Regions from separate parts of the Cytobacillus sp. Bva_UNVM-123 genome, predicted to be linked through region 4. Evidence: riboswitches for the same ligand, from Rfam matches in the RefSeq annotation. Region 4 holds a riboswitch; each other region holds the start of a gene.

Region 1 (3,132 bases), 1.3 Mb from region 4:
TAAAATTTCGTATGAGTAAAGCTTACATTTGCTTTTATTGATTAACTTTCAATGACGTTCTCCCTGTTGCCGCCTCAATTGCCTGTTCTAAATCATCAATTAAATCTTCAACATGCTCGATTCCAATTGACAGACGAATTAAATCTTCTGAAACTCCAGCTGCTTTTAATCCTTCAGCATCTAATTGTTGATGGGTTGTGCTTGCTGGGTGGATGACTAAGCTCTTTGCATCGCCAACATTGGCGACATGTGCCCATAGCTCTAGGTGATTGATAAAGCTTGCACCTGCTTCTCTTCCTCCTGTAATCCCAAAGACGACAATGGATCCTGCCCCTTTAGGCAAATATTTATCTACTAACGGCTTATCAGGTGATTGATCATGACCCGGATATAAAACCCATTCAACTGCTGGATGCGCCTCTAAATATTCAACAATTTTCTTCGTGTTTGCCACATGCTCCTTAATACGTACATGTAGAGTTTCGAGTCCGAGACTAAATTGGAATGCGTTTTGTGGGCTAAGGGCTGGACCTAAATCTCTTAGCAATTGAACTCTAGCCTTAATTATATAGGCGACAGGACCGAGAGCTTCACTATAAACAAGATTATGGTAGCTTGGATCTGGCTCTACAAATCCTGGGAACTTCGGTGAATTCCAATCGAATTTACCACCATCAACAATTACACCACCTAAAGTCGTTCCGTTACCAACAAGCCATTTTGTCGCTGAGTGAATGACAATGTCTGCACCATATTCAATTGGTCTGCATAAGTAAGGAGTTGCAAATGTATTATCAATTATTAATGGAATCCCATTTTCATGCGCGATTCCGGCAACCTTTTCAATATCAAGTACTTTAAGGCTTGGATTGCCAATTGTTTCAGCATAGACAGCTTTTGTTTTTTCTGTAATTGCTTTGCGGAAGTTTTCTGGGTCGTCTGGATTCACAAACTTCACCGTAATTCCGTACTTCGGAAGAGTTACCGCAAATAAGTTATATGTTCCTCCATATAAATTGGATGCTGACACAATTTCATCCCCAGCTTGAGCAAGATTTAAAATCGCTAATGTAATAGCTGCTTGCCCACTGGCTACGGCTAATGCACCTACCCCGCCTTCTAACAGTGCAATCCGCTCTTCAAAAACGGTTACTGTTGGATTGTGAATCCTTGTATATATATAACCAGGCTCCTTTAGACTAAATAGATTAGCTGCATGTTCTGTATTCTTAAATTGGTACGCATTATTTTGATAAATTGGAACTGCTCTGGCACCTGTTACTGGATCTGGTTGCAATCCCCCGTGAACACCAAGTGTTTCAAACCGATAATTTTTTTGCTTCTCCGTCATTTTCACTCTCTCCCTTTTTACTATAATAAATTCCTGTCTTACTTGCCTAATCCATATCTCTTTCATAGAAAAAATAAAAACCCTCTTCATAAGAAGAGGGTAGTATCGCATCTCTCCTTATCTTCCAGAGCAAATGCTCTGCTGGAATTAGCACCGTGTAAATTACCGGTTGCCGGGCTTCGTCGGGCCAGTCCCTCCGCCTCTCTTGATAAGAATATTCAATTTATTTACTCGAGTAATTAAAGTGATACTAACATAAGTCAAAATAAAAGGTCAATAGCTATTTTAATTTTTTCTGACTAAATTGATTTGAATTGTCGTCTTTACTTGCCAAAATAAATAATGATTCTAAAAATAGGATTTTTCGAAAGGTTGAGCTTGCGGAAATTTGTCCATTTTTTACTGCTGTCCGCAACTTTTCTCTACCGGTTAAAATAGAGGCAATGCTAGCAAAGGAGCCTGAGAGTATTACATTCTCTAAATTCCCCATATTAGGATGGGGTGAAATGGAGATATCTCCCTTCGAAAATAAAAGCGTAACCGATTCCGTGTCAGTTTGAATAACGGATGTAAAGGCAGCATCCTTTAAAAAAAGGATAATATGATCCTTTGATTTCACATCGTTAATAAATGATGCAACCAGCTTTTTCATTCGTCACACCTCAACCACTCAGGTTTTCTACTCATTCACACTCCCTTATCTATTCAACAAGAATTAAAATCTTCCTCCCTCTTTTTTCCGATAAAGTAAATATATGCTTTGCGTTTATGCACCTCGACTTTTTTCAGCAATACCTTTCATTTCCCGAGAAATATGTCATTTTGTTAAAGCAAGTTTTTAATTTTCTCAGCTAAATAAGGAACTGAATGAAAAGCATATATTTTTTCTACAAGCTGTCCATCTTTAAAGACAATTAAACAAGGTACACTTTCTATCTCCCATAATTCTGCAAAATAAGGAAGATAATTTAAATCCGCTTTCCCCATTTCAATATGTGGCAAAAGCTCTGTGACAACTGAAAGCATTTTTCCTGCTAACTGGCATGTCCCACATAATGGTGTATATAAATATAACAAACATATTTTGTTCTTCTGTAAAGATTTGACAATTACTTCATGTGACCATTCCTGCAAATTCTATCATCCTCTATCCAAAAACTTTGTATAAACATCAATATTTGCCCCTAATAGAATGGTTGCTAAATGGTGTTCTGGAGCTGTAGCAACTTCTCGATACATGCGATCAATATAGAGGTGCTCCGCCTCTGGAAATTCCCTTTTAAACTGTTTACGCAGTTTTTCTCCTGCTGCATCGGCATCTACCAAAATAAATACTTGCTTTTCCATTAATGAATCAATTAATTCATCTAGCTTTGAAATGCTAATTGTTCCGTTCGTACAAATAATCTCAATTGGCTCACTCACAATTTCTTTTACTTTTAATTTATCTGATTTTCCTTCTACAATGATAACCTTATCTAGGAATTCTTCATTCATTTTTATCACCTGGGCGACAGTTGTAGTTTAAATCATTTTCAGATTGCAGCAAATTACTAATAGTTATTACTTTTATTTTACCATATTCATTCTTCAAATATCGGTGCGAGCTTCTGCGGAATGAAGAAAAGAAAAGCGCAAGCGCCTTGGGCAGCGACGTATAAAGTGAAACTCAATTAGTGGGGGGCCTTCATCCCCACTGATTGTTAGTTGAACTAATCGGGCATTTATGGGCTGTTTGAGCCCTCACTTAGAATTTTTGGGCTTTGCTCAACTTTTTAAAG
Region 2 (3,132 bases), 760 kb from region 4:
CAAGCCCAGTTTTCGTTCCAAATAAAACGGCAACTTCAGTGGCGGGATCAATCTGAACATCATATTGTTTTTGATAAAATGCAGCTGCTGCTTCTTTTAATTCTCTAATCCCGCGAAATGGGGAATATTTATGTGTTTTCGGATCTTCGGCAGCCGTTTGTAATGCTTTAACGATATGGGGAGGTGTGGGCTGATCAGGGTTACCTTGCCCCAAATTAATAATGTCACGTCCCTCTTCGATAGCTTTGCTAACTTTCTCAACAAGAGTTGCAAAAAATTGAACGGGAAGTTTTTTTAAACGCTCTGAATATTCCATGATAAACCCCTTTCCTAAAGGCTCTGTTATACGTTAATGTTGATCTATGTACCGCCTTATAAGCACGCGTGTTCTCTACGTTATTCGTACCGAATAAAACCCGTTCACACATACACATAAGGCAAGAATCAACAACATTCATTAACACAGCACTCCTAAAAAATAATCTATTATTGATATCTAAGCGAGATGATATTGATTGCGAATTAATTCAAAATTCTATAGTCTTTAGTTAAAAATGTCTAGGGGGAAGCAAAATGAAAATTGCTTGTGTACAAATGAATATCGTATTTGCAGATCCAGAGAAAAATTTTTTAACCGTGGAAAAATATGTCGAAGAAGCCGCAAAAGCTCAGGCGGATACCGTAATTTTTCCCGAAATGTGGAATTCGGGCTTTGCGCTTGAACAATTAGCGACATTAGCGGATGAAAATGGTGAGAAAACAAAACAATTGTTATCATGGCTTGCGAAAGAATATCAAATCAATATCGTCGGCGGTTCGGTAGCAACGAAAAGAGAAGCTGGCTTTTTTAACACGATGTATGTTGTGGACCGAAGTGGAAAAATCTCGGCACAGTATGATAAGGCCCATTTATTTAAATTAATGGATGAACATTTATTTTTGCAGCCAGGACAAAGTGATAACTTGTTTGAATTAGATGGAATAACTTGTGGAGGGGTCATTTGCTATGAGCTCCGTTTTCCAGAATGGTTTCGCACCCACACATTAAAGGGGGCAAAAATTATGTTTATTCCTGCCCAATGGCCGAAGCTGCGGATTGATCATTGGCAAACACTTTTACAAGCTCGTGCCATTGAGAATCAATGTTATATTGTTGCAGTTAATCCTGTTTGTACGAATCCAAATAATGAATTCAATGGGCATTCTATGGTTATTGCTCCTTGGGGAGAGATTCTTTTAGGCAATCAAACAGAGGAAGGTCTTTACTATGCAAAGCTTGATTTAGAAGAGGTGGAGCGTGTAAGGAATACAATACCTGTTTTCCAAGATAGACGGACTGACTTATATAATAAATAATAAACAGATAAACAATATTAAAAAAAATTATAAAATCCATTATTGTAGCGGTTTAATTGGGATGAAAGCATCTTCCAAGGAAAGAATAAAGGTTTAAATGATTGACAAGTTTGAAATAGGTTTGTATTATCATAGTTATTAATTTAATCATGTAACTTATCCAGAGAGACCGAGGGACTAGGCCCTATGACGTCCGGCAACCCCCTTTAATGGGAAGGTGCCAATTCCTGCAGAATGTGTTTCATTCTGAAAGATAAGTCGAAATATGTAGCTTTGTTTCGATGCCTCTTTCAGTTGAAAGAGGCTTTTTCTATGTCTGAATACTTATTTATCGCAGAAAAAAGAGGTAAAACGATGATTGACATTCAAAATCTTTCAAAAGAATATAAAACGAAAAATGGCACCATTATTGGAGTGGATCATGTTTCATTAACGATTCAAAAAGGAGAAATCTATGGAATTGTAGGTTATTCAGGAGCTGGAAAAAGCTCGTTGCTCCGCTGTATTAACTTATTAGAGAGACCTACTTCAGGAAAAATTGTAATAGACGGAAGCGATCTTACGTCTTTAAAAGGAGAGCAACTGCGCTTAGCCCGATTAAAAATCGGCATGATCTTTCAACATTTTTATTTAATTAGCCAAAAGACAGTATTTGATAATATTGCTTTTTCATTAAAAGCTGCAAATGTTCCCAAAAAAAATATTAAAGCTAGAGTTGAAGAATTACTTGAAATGGTTGGACTTTCTGATAAAAAAGATGTTTATCCTTCTCAACTTAGTGGGGGGCAAAAGCAGCGAGTTGCAATCGCTAGAGCACTTGCGAACAATCCGAATGTTCTATTATGTGATGAAGCGACATCTGCACTAGATCCAAAAACGACAAAATCGATCTTAACTTTATTAAAAAAAATAAATCAAGAGCTCAATATTACGATTGTTTTAATTACACATGAAATGGATGTCGTGAAGGAAATATGCAATCGAATGGCAATCATGCAGGGTGGAAAGGTGATCGAGGAAGGGGCAGTGTATGATATTTTCGCTAACCCTAAGGAGGAGCTTACGAAAGAGTTTATTGCAAGTGTTGTTTCCTTTGAAATACCTGCAGTTATCTTGAAGAATTGTGTGGGACCGATAGTGAAGGTGATGTTTAAAGGAGGAATCGCTGGTGAAGGCGTTATTTCAGACATGCTCCAGAAACATAATGTAAAAGGCAATTTCCTTCATGGTTCCATCGAATATATTCAAGAAATGCCGCTCGGAATTTTTATTATGGAGCTGAGAGGGCTGCAAGAAGAGGTAGATGCGGCTCTTCATTATATTGAAACGAGAGCCGTGCAAGTGGAGGTGCTGCGAGATGGGATTTGATTTTGCTCACTTAATGGAGTTAGTGCCAGATATTAATAAAGCGTTCATTCAAACGATTTATATGATTTCAATCTCATTAGTTATCGCCATTATCATCGGATTGCCGATGGGCGTTCTTTTATACATTACGGATAAAGGCTTATTTTTAGAAAATCGGATTATCAAAAATAGTTTAGGTTTTGTCGTTAATCTCATTCGTTCTGTCCCATTCATTATATTGTTGGTAGCTTTGCTTCCAATTACCGGTTTTATTGTCGGTACAACAATTGGCCCAACAGCTGCAAGTGTTTCTCTTTCTGTAGCTTCCATCCCTTTTTTTGCTCGTATTGTTGAATCAGCTTTACGAGAAATTGATAAAGGGGTCATTGAAGCCGCGATTGCTGCAGGTGCTACTCCAAGAATGATCAT
Region 3 (3,132 bases), 1.5 Mb from region 4:
TGTATTTATCCTTAGGTGAGCGACCAGTATATTTTCCAGTGGTTGCACAAACAGCACCGGTTGAAGTGATAGAGCCTTCATTACGATTCAAAACTTTTTCAACTAGCTGTGGAACAGATAATTGAATATGAATATTATTTCCTATTAATAGTTCGGTTAGTTTATTGGAAATCCCTACAGAATTCATCTGATGAAAACCTTCCTTTATCCAGTTTATTTTCTAATGAATAATCTCGTGAATAGTATAACACATTCAGGTGATTAATCTATACTAATGGTGATTTTTTTTATCAAGAAAATGGATTTCTTTTTCTTGTATATAATATCATAATCACGATGGAAAATATGTTAAAATATATTATCGCATATGAACGGGACTGATTCTATGAAAACGCTCGCATTATACGACAATACATGCTCATTATGCAAGCAATCAAAACGAGTTTTTCAAAAGTTAGATTGGCTTCATCAAGTGAAGTGGGTTTCCCTACAGGAGTATGAACAAATGGAAGAGGGAGAATCCTTTAATAAGGTGGATTTGCGAAGAGAGCTTCACATTATCACTTCCAGAGGAAAAGTATTGAAAGGTTATAACGCAATCCGGTATTTATTCGTACTTTTTCCAGCTACAGCAATTGGAGGAGTGATTTTGTTTCTTCCTTTTACTCATTTACTTGGGAATCCAATTTACAAACGAATTGCTAAAAATAGACACCGATTTTTAAGAAAAAAATGCGATGATGGAAGTTGTTCATTATAATGCGCAAGTAACAAGAAAATACACGATTAATTTAAGAAACTTATTGACATCCTTTCATACTATACGTTATGATCATTTCTTGAACGGATACTCTCTTATCCCGAGCTGGCGGAGGGACAGGCCCTATGAAGCCCAGCAACCTGCTTTACGATTTTTATAGAGCAAAGGTGCTAAACCTGACGCAAGGACTTTGATCCTTGAACGATAAGAGTGAAAGGCGCGAATCGATTTGCTTTCAACCTTTTCACATTGATGGAAGGGTTTTTTTGTTGCAAAAAAGATGGACGGCTTTTGAAATGCACAATTTATGGGGTTGCTTATTACGATATCTGAAGAGGAGATTGACGGATATGATAATAAAAACTCCATGTTTATTTCATATTATTTAGGGAATGAGTTCCGTATCAAACCAAGATTGCTTTGTTAAAAAGGAATCTTACTCAATTTCTATCTAAGGAGGAAATCAGATGTCAAGAAACGTACGTTTGTTTACTTCTGAATCTGTTACTGAAGGTCATCCAGATAAAATTTGTGACCAAATTTCTGATGCAATTTTAGATGCGATTTTAGCTAAGGATGCCAATGCTCGAGTAGCTGCAGAAACGTCAGTAACAACGGGTCTTGTCCTAGTTGCAGGAGAAATCACTACATCTACGTATGTAGATATTCCAAAAATTGTTCGTGAAACAGTGAAAGAAATTGGCTATGATCGAGCAAAATACGGCTTTGATGCTGAAACTTGTGCAGTGTTAACATCTATTGATGAGCAATCAGTAGATATCGCTATGGGGGTTGACCAAGCACTAGAATCTCGTGAAGGTCAAATGAGTGATGAGGAAATTGAAGCAATCGGTGCAGGAGACCAAGGATTAATGTTTGGTTTTGCTTGTAACGAAACGAAAGAGCTTATGCCTCTTCCCATTTCAATGGCACATAAGTTAGCTCGCCGTCTGACAGAAGTGCGTAAAGAAGAGATCATTCCATATCTTCGCCCAGACGGAAAAACTCAAGTTACCGTTGAATATGATGAAAACAATAAGCCAGTTCGCATTGACACAATTGTTATCTCAACTCAACATCATCCAGAAATTACTTTAGAACAAATTCAAAGAGACTTGAAGGAACATGTCATTACTCCAGTTGTTCCACAAGAACTAATTGATGAAAATACAAAGTATTTTATTAACCCAACTGGTCGTTTCGTAATCGGTGGACCACAAGGAGATGCAGGTTTAACAGGCCGCAAAATCATCGTTGATACGTATGGTGGATATGCTCGCCATGGCGGTGGTGCATTCTCTGGGAAAGATCCAACAAAAGTTGACCGTTCTGCTGCCTATGCTGCTCGCTATGTGGCGAAAAACATCGTTGCTGCAGGCTTAGCAGATAAAGTAGAAGTTCAGCTTGCTTATGCAATTGGTGTTGCTCAACCAGTATCCATTTCTGTTGATACATTTGGAACAGGTGTCGTGAGAGAAGATATTCTAGTTGATGTCGTTCGTAAAAACTTTGATCTTCGTCCAGCAGGCATCATCAATATGCTTAACTTGCGCCGTCCGATTTATAGGCAAACAGCTGCTTATGGTCACTTTGGCCGCACGGATATTGAACTGCCTTGGGAAAAAATTGATAAAGCAGATGCATTGAAGGCGGCTGCTTTACAAAAATAAGATTAATAAAAAAGTGGGGGCTTCATTTTTATGAGGCTCTTATTTTTTATGTTGAAGCGAAGCGAAGTTCTTGGAAAAAGGAGTACTTGCGAAGATAAAGGTAACTAGGTTGCCAGAATAATTCTCAAAAAGAAGGAGTGTCGCGTAAACCAGGAATCAGAAAGCCGAACTAATTCCCGAAAATCAGTAGCACCGTGAAAACCGGGAATCAAGAAGCCAAACTAATTCCCAAAAATCAGTAGCACCGCTAATTTCGAGAATCAAGAAGCCAAACTAATTCCCAAAAATCAGTAGTACCGTGAAGATCGGGAATCAAGAAGCCAAACTAATTCCCAAAAATCAGTAGCACCGCAAAGATCGGGAATCAGTAAGCCAGACTAATTCCCGAAAATCAGCAGCACCGCTAATTTCGAGAATCAAGAACCCAAACTAATTCCCAAAAATCAGTAGCACCGTGAAGATCGGGAATCAAAAAGCCAAACTAATTCCCGAAAATCAGTAGCACCGCTAATTTCGGGAATCAAGAAGCCAAATTAATTCCCGAAAATCAGGAGCAACGTGAAGATCGGGAATCAAGAAGCCAAACTAATTCCCAAAAATCAGTAGCACCGCGAAAACCGGGAATCAGAAAGCAGGACTAATTCCCGAAAATTTGGAGGATCATGAAAATCGGGAATCAAGAAGCCAAACTAATTCCCGAAA
Region 4 (3,132 bases):
GGTAATGAAACATTATGGTTTTTAGAGATGTTTAAAAGCAACCGCTTTGAAGACGTGTCTCTGAATCAATGGATGGCATTAACTCCTAAAGAATTAGTTAAGAGTAACTTGAATATTGGATCAGAATTAATAGACTCACTACGCAAGGAGAAATGGCCTGTTGTTAAATATCCCGGGTTTTCCTACTATCCAAAAAAAGATAAATAAACTGGACTTTATTCCAAAATATTCAATTTTATCAATTTTGTAGAAGGATTTCATAAGTATTTGTCAAATGTCCCTATTAGAACAAAATAGAATGGGGGAGAAACAAATGGAAACGCTGATTATTGAAAAAGAATCATTTAAAGTAATAGGAATGACATTAGAAACGCTTCTTAGTGATGAACGAGAACAGAGAAACATCCCAACATTATTTGAAGCATTCATCAAACGTATTCCAGAGATTAAAAACAGGCTCAATGACAACTCGATTGGTATTTTTATAGACCCTCCCAATTATAATTATAAGACGGACAAGTTTAAGTGGATATCAGGGGTTGAAGTTTCAAGTGTCAATGATATTCCCGACGGCATGGAATCTTTCATATTTCAAGCAAATACCTACGCACGCACAACCTATATCGGTCCTAGAGATAAAGCCTATACGGCATATGATCATTTATACAATTGGGTTAAGGGATCAGAATATGAATTAGCTGACACTTACGGTATTGAATATTATCAGCAAAGTCATGATGATAATCACACTGTCATGGATTTGATGTTCCCGATTCGAAAAAATAGTTGATTTAAAGCTTAATTCTTTAAAACTCTTTTGACAGCATTCGCTTATCATGCTAATATGATTATCAAATTCAAAAAATTATAAAATATTAAAAACTCTTATTCAGAGAGGCGGAGGGACTGGCCCTATGAAGCCCGGCAACCATTTAACGATTTGTTAAAAAGGTGCTAATTCCTGCAAAGCATATGCTTTGACAAATAAGAGAGTAATCCATAGGTGATGAAGACCTCTCTATTTTTAAATAGGGGGGTTTTTAGTCTTTTGAAAGACATAAACTAAGAGATTGTCTTGCTTCAATGCTTTTCTTATTAAAATTTCATACAAAATGCTTCAGGTGCTGTGTGAATCATTTACTCAGCTTAAAAGGGAAGACCGGTGAAATTCCGGCACGGTCCCGCCACTGTTATGGGGAGCAACTTATCATTTGACCACTGTTTCATATTGAAATGGGAAGGGATAAGAAGCAATGAACCTAAGTCAGGAGACCTGCCTGTTGTATGCGCTTGTACCTACGGATGTATAGGGGGGAGTGAGGAATACATGTTGAGAAAAACAAAAGGTCTCAACTCTAGTTAGCATGTGTATGAATCTCTCTTTTCTATTTGAAAAGGGAGATTTTTTGTTGAGGACGAAAATACAAACGGATAAGGAGTGGAAAATTATATGAATAAAGTAAAAAGCTCGAATGTAGGTTATCCAAGAATTGGTGAAAAACGCGAATGGAAAAAAGCGCTTGAACAGTTTTGGGCAGGTAAATTGGAAAAAGAGGTTTTCTTAAAACAAATGGAGGAGATTCGCTTGCAGCATCTTCAGAAGCAAGCGGTTCAGGGCATTGATTTGATCCCAGTTGGAGATTTTAGCTTATATGACCATGTACTTGATACAGCTGTTATGTTTGGCTTAGTCCCGAAGCGCTTTGAATACGGCGGAGGTAAAGTATCGCTTGAAACATATTTTGATATAGCTAGAGGGACTAAAGGTGCGGTTGCAGCTGAAATGACAAAATGGTTTAACACAAACTATCACTATATTGTTCCAGAACTTAACGAAGCAGTTCCTACTCTTGTCGAAAACCGTCCACTTCAATTTTATAAAGAGGCGAAACAAAAACTTAATATTGATGGAAAGCCTGTTATGTTAGGACCTTTAACATTTGTAAAACTTTCAAAGGGCTATGAGGAGAGTGAATTGGAAAAAGTTGTAAATCAATTTGTCCCTCTTTATGCGGACATTTTACGCGAATTACAACAAGAGGGAGTCGAATGGGTACAAATCGATGAACCGATTTTAGCAACTACGATTTCAAAAGAAGAGGTTGCATTCTGCCATAATATTTATCAAGCATTGCATGAAGCAGCACCAAAAATAAAGGTGATTTTGCAAACGTACTTTGAGAGCATCGAACATTATGAAGATATTACTTCACTTCCTGTACAAGGAATTGGACTTGATTTTGTACATGATTCTGGTCAGAATCTTGCTGCTTTGAAAAAGTATGGTTTTCCGAAAGATAAGATACTTGCTGCTGGAGTTGTTGACGGGCGTAATATATGGCGTGCAAATCTTGATGATAGGTTCTCTATTCTTACGGAGATTGCAGAGGTCGTTTCAAAAGATCAACTCATTGTACAGCCCTCATCAAGCCTACTTCATGTGCCTGTAACAACAAAAAACGAAGAAGCGCTGGGGGAGATTTTAACAGATGCATTAGCTTTTGCTGATGAAAAATTGCATGAAATTGTTGTACTTACAAAAGGACTGAACAAAGGGAAAGAAACGATACAGGTAGACATTGCTACGAGTATAGAATCGATTGAAGCATTAAATCATTCATCCGTTCGAAACAATAAAGAAGTTCAGGAGGCTATCCACAAACTGCATACGTATAATGCGGAGCGGCAAGAACTGTTTAGCGTACGTCAAGGATTGCAGGAGGAGGCCTTTCAATTGCCACTTCTCCCCACTACAACAATTGGAAGCTTCCCACAAACACAAGAAGTCAGAAAACAGCGTTTAAAATGGCGGAAAGGCGAGCTAAATGCTGCAGACTATGAGAAATATATAAAAGCAGAAATAAAAAAATGGATTGAAATTCAAGAAGAACTTGGTCTCGATGTGTTTGTACATGGAGAATTTGAACGTACAGACATGGTTGAATATTTCGGTGAGAAATTAGCGGGCTTTCAATTTACGAAATTCGGTTGGGTACAGTCATATGGTTCACGATGTGTGAAGCCGCCGCTTATATATGGTGACGTGTCCTATCAAGAACCAATGACAGTCGAAGAAACTGTATATGCCCAATCCTTAACAGACAAACCTGTAAAGGGAATGCTGACAGGTCC

What was found. Region 4 has a riboswitch for S-adenosylmethionine ahead of metE (5-methyltetrahydropteroyltriglutamate--homocysteine S-methyltransferase). Riboswitches for the same ligand answer to the same signal wherever they lie in the genome.
Region 1: it holds a riboswitch for S-adenosylmethionine, as region 4 does, so the genes downstream of both, KDN24_RS21795 (O-acetylhomoserine aminocarboxypropyltransferase/cysteine synthase family protein) here and metE (5-methyltetrahydropteroyltriglutamate--homocysteine S-methyltransferase) in region 4, are expected to answer to the same signal.
Region 2: it holds a riboswitch for S-adenosylmethionine, as region 4 does, so the genes downstream of both, KDN24_RS05185 (methionine ABC transporter ATP-binding protein) here and metE (5-methyltetrahydropteroyltriglutamate--homocysteine S-methyltransferase) in region 4, are expected to answer to the same signal.
Region 3: it holds a riboswitch for S-adenosylmethionine, as region 4 does, so the genes downstream of both, metK (methionine adenosyltransferase) here and metE (5-methyltetrahydropteroyltriglutamate--homocysteine S-methyltransferase) in region 4, are expected to answer to the same signal.

What each region holds. Positions count from the first base shown of each region.
Region 1 is NZ_CM177772.1:4,240,538-4,243,669, forward strand. It holds gene KDN24_RS21795 (O-acetylhomoserine aminocarboxypropyltransferase/cysteine synthase family protein) at 35-1,351, opposite strand; SAM riboswitch class I at 1,466-1,566, opposite strand; gene KDN24_RS21800 (hypothetical protein) at 1,632-2,003, opposite strand; gene KDN24_RS21805 (thioredoxin family protein) at 2,177-2,485, opposite strand; gene KDN24_RS21810 (toprim domain-containing protein) at 2,492-2,848, opposite strand.
Region 2 is NZ_CM177772.1:1,069,382-1,072,513, forward strand. It holds gene KDN24_RS05175 (pyridoxal phosphate-dependent aminotransferase) at 1-316, opposite strand, end outside; gene KDN24_RS05180 (carbon-nitrogen family hydrolase) at 574-1,356, shown strand; SAM riboswitch class I at 1,510-1,616, shown strand; gene KDN24_RS05185 (methionine ABC transporter ATP-binding protein) at 1,711-2,724, shown strand; gene KDN24_RS05190 (methionine ABC transporter permease) at 2,714-3,132, shown strand, end outside.
Region 3 is NZ_CM177772.1:3,953,395-3,956,526, reverse strand. It holds gene pckA (phosphoenolpyruvate carboxykinase (ATP)) at 1-187, opposite strand, end outside; gene KDN24_RS20310 (thiol-disulfide oxidoreductase DCC family protein) at 386-760, shown strand; SAM riboswitch class I at 853-971, shown strand; gene metK (methionine adenosyltransferase) at 1,228-2,430, shown strand.
Region 4 is NZ_CM177772.1:305,985-309,116, forward strand. It holds gene oxdD (oxalate decarboxylase) at 1-207, shown strand, start outside; gene KDN24_RS01595 (GyrI-like domain-containing protein) at 314-790, shown strand; SAM riboswitch class I at 883-991, shown strand; cobalamin riboswitch at 1,103-1,295, shown strand; gene metE (5-methyltetrahydropteroyltriglutamate--homocysteine S-methyltransferase) at 1,451-3,132, shown strand, end outside.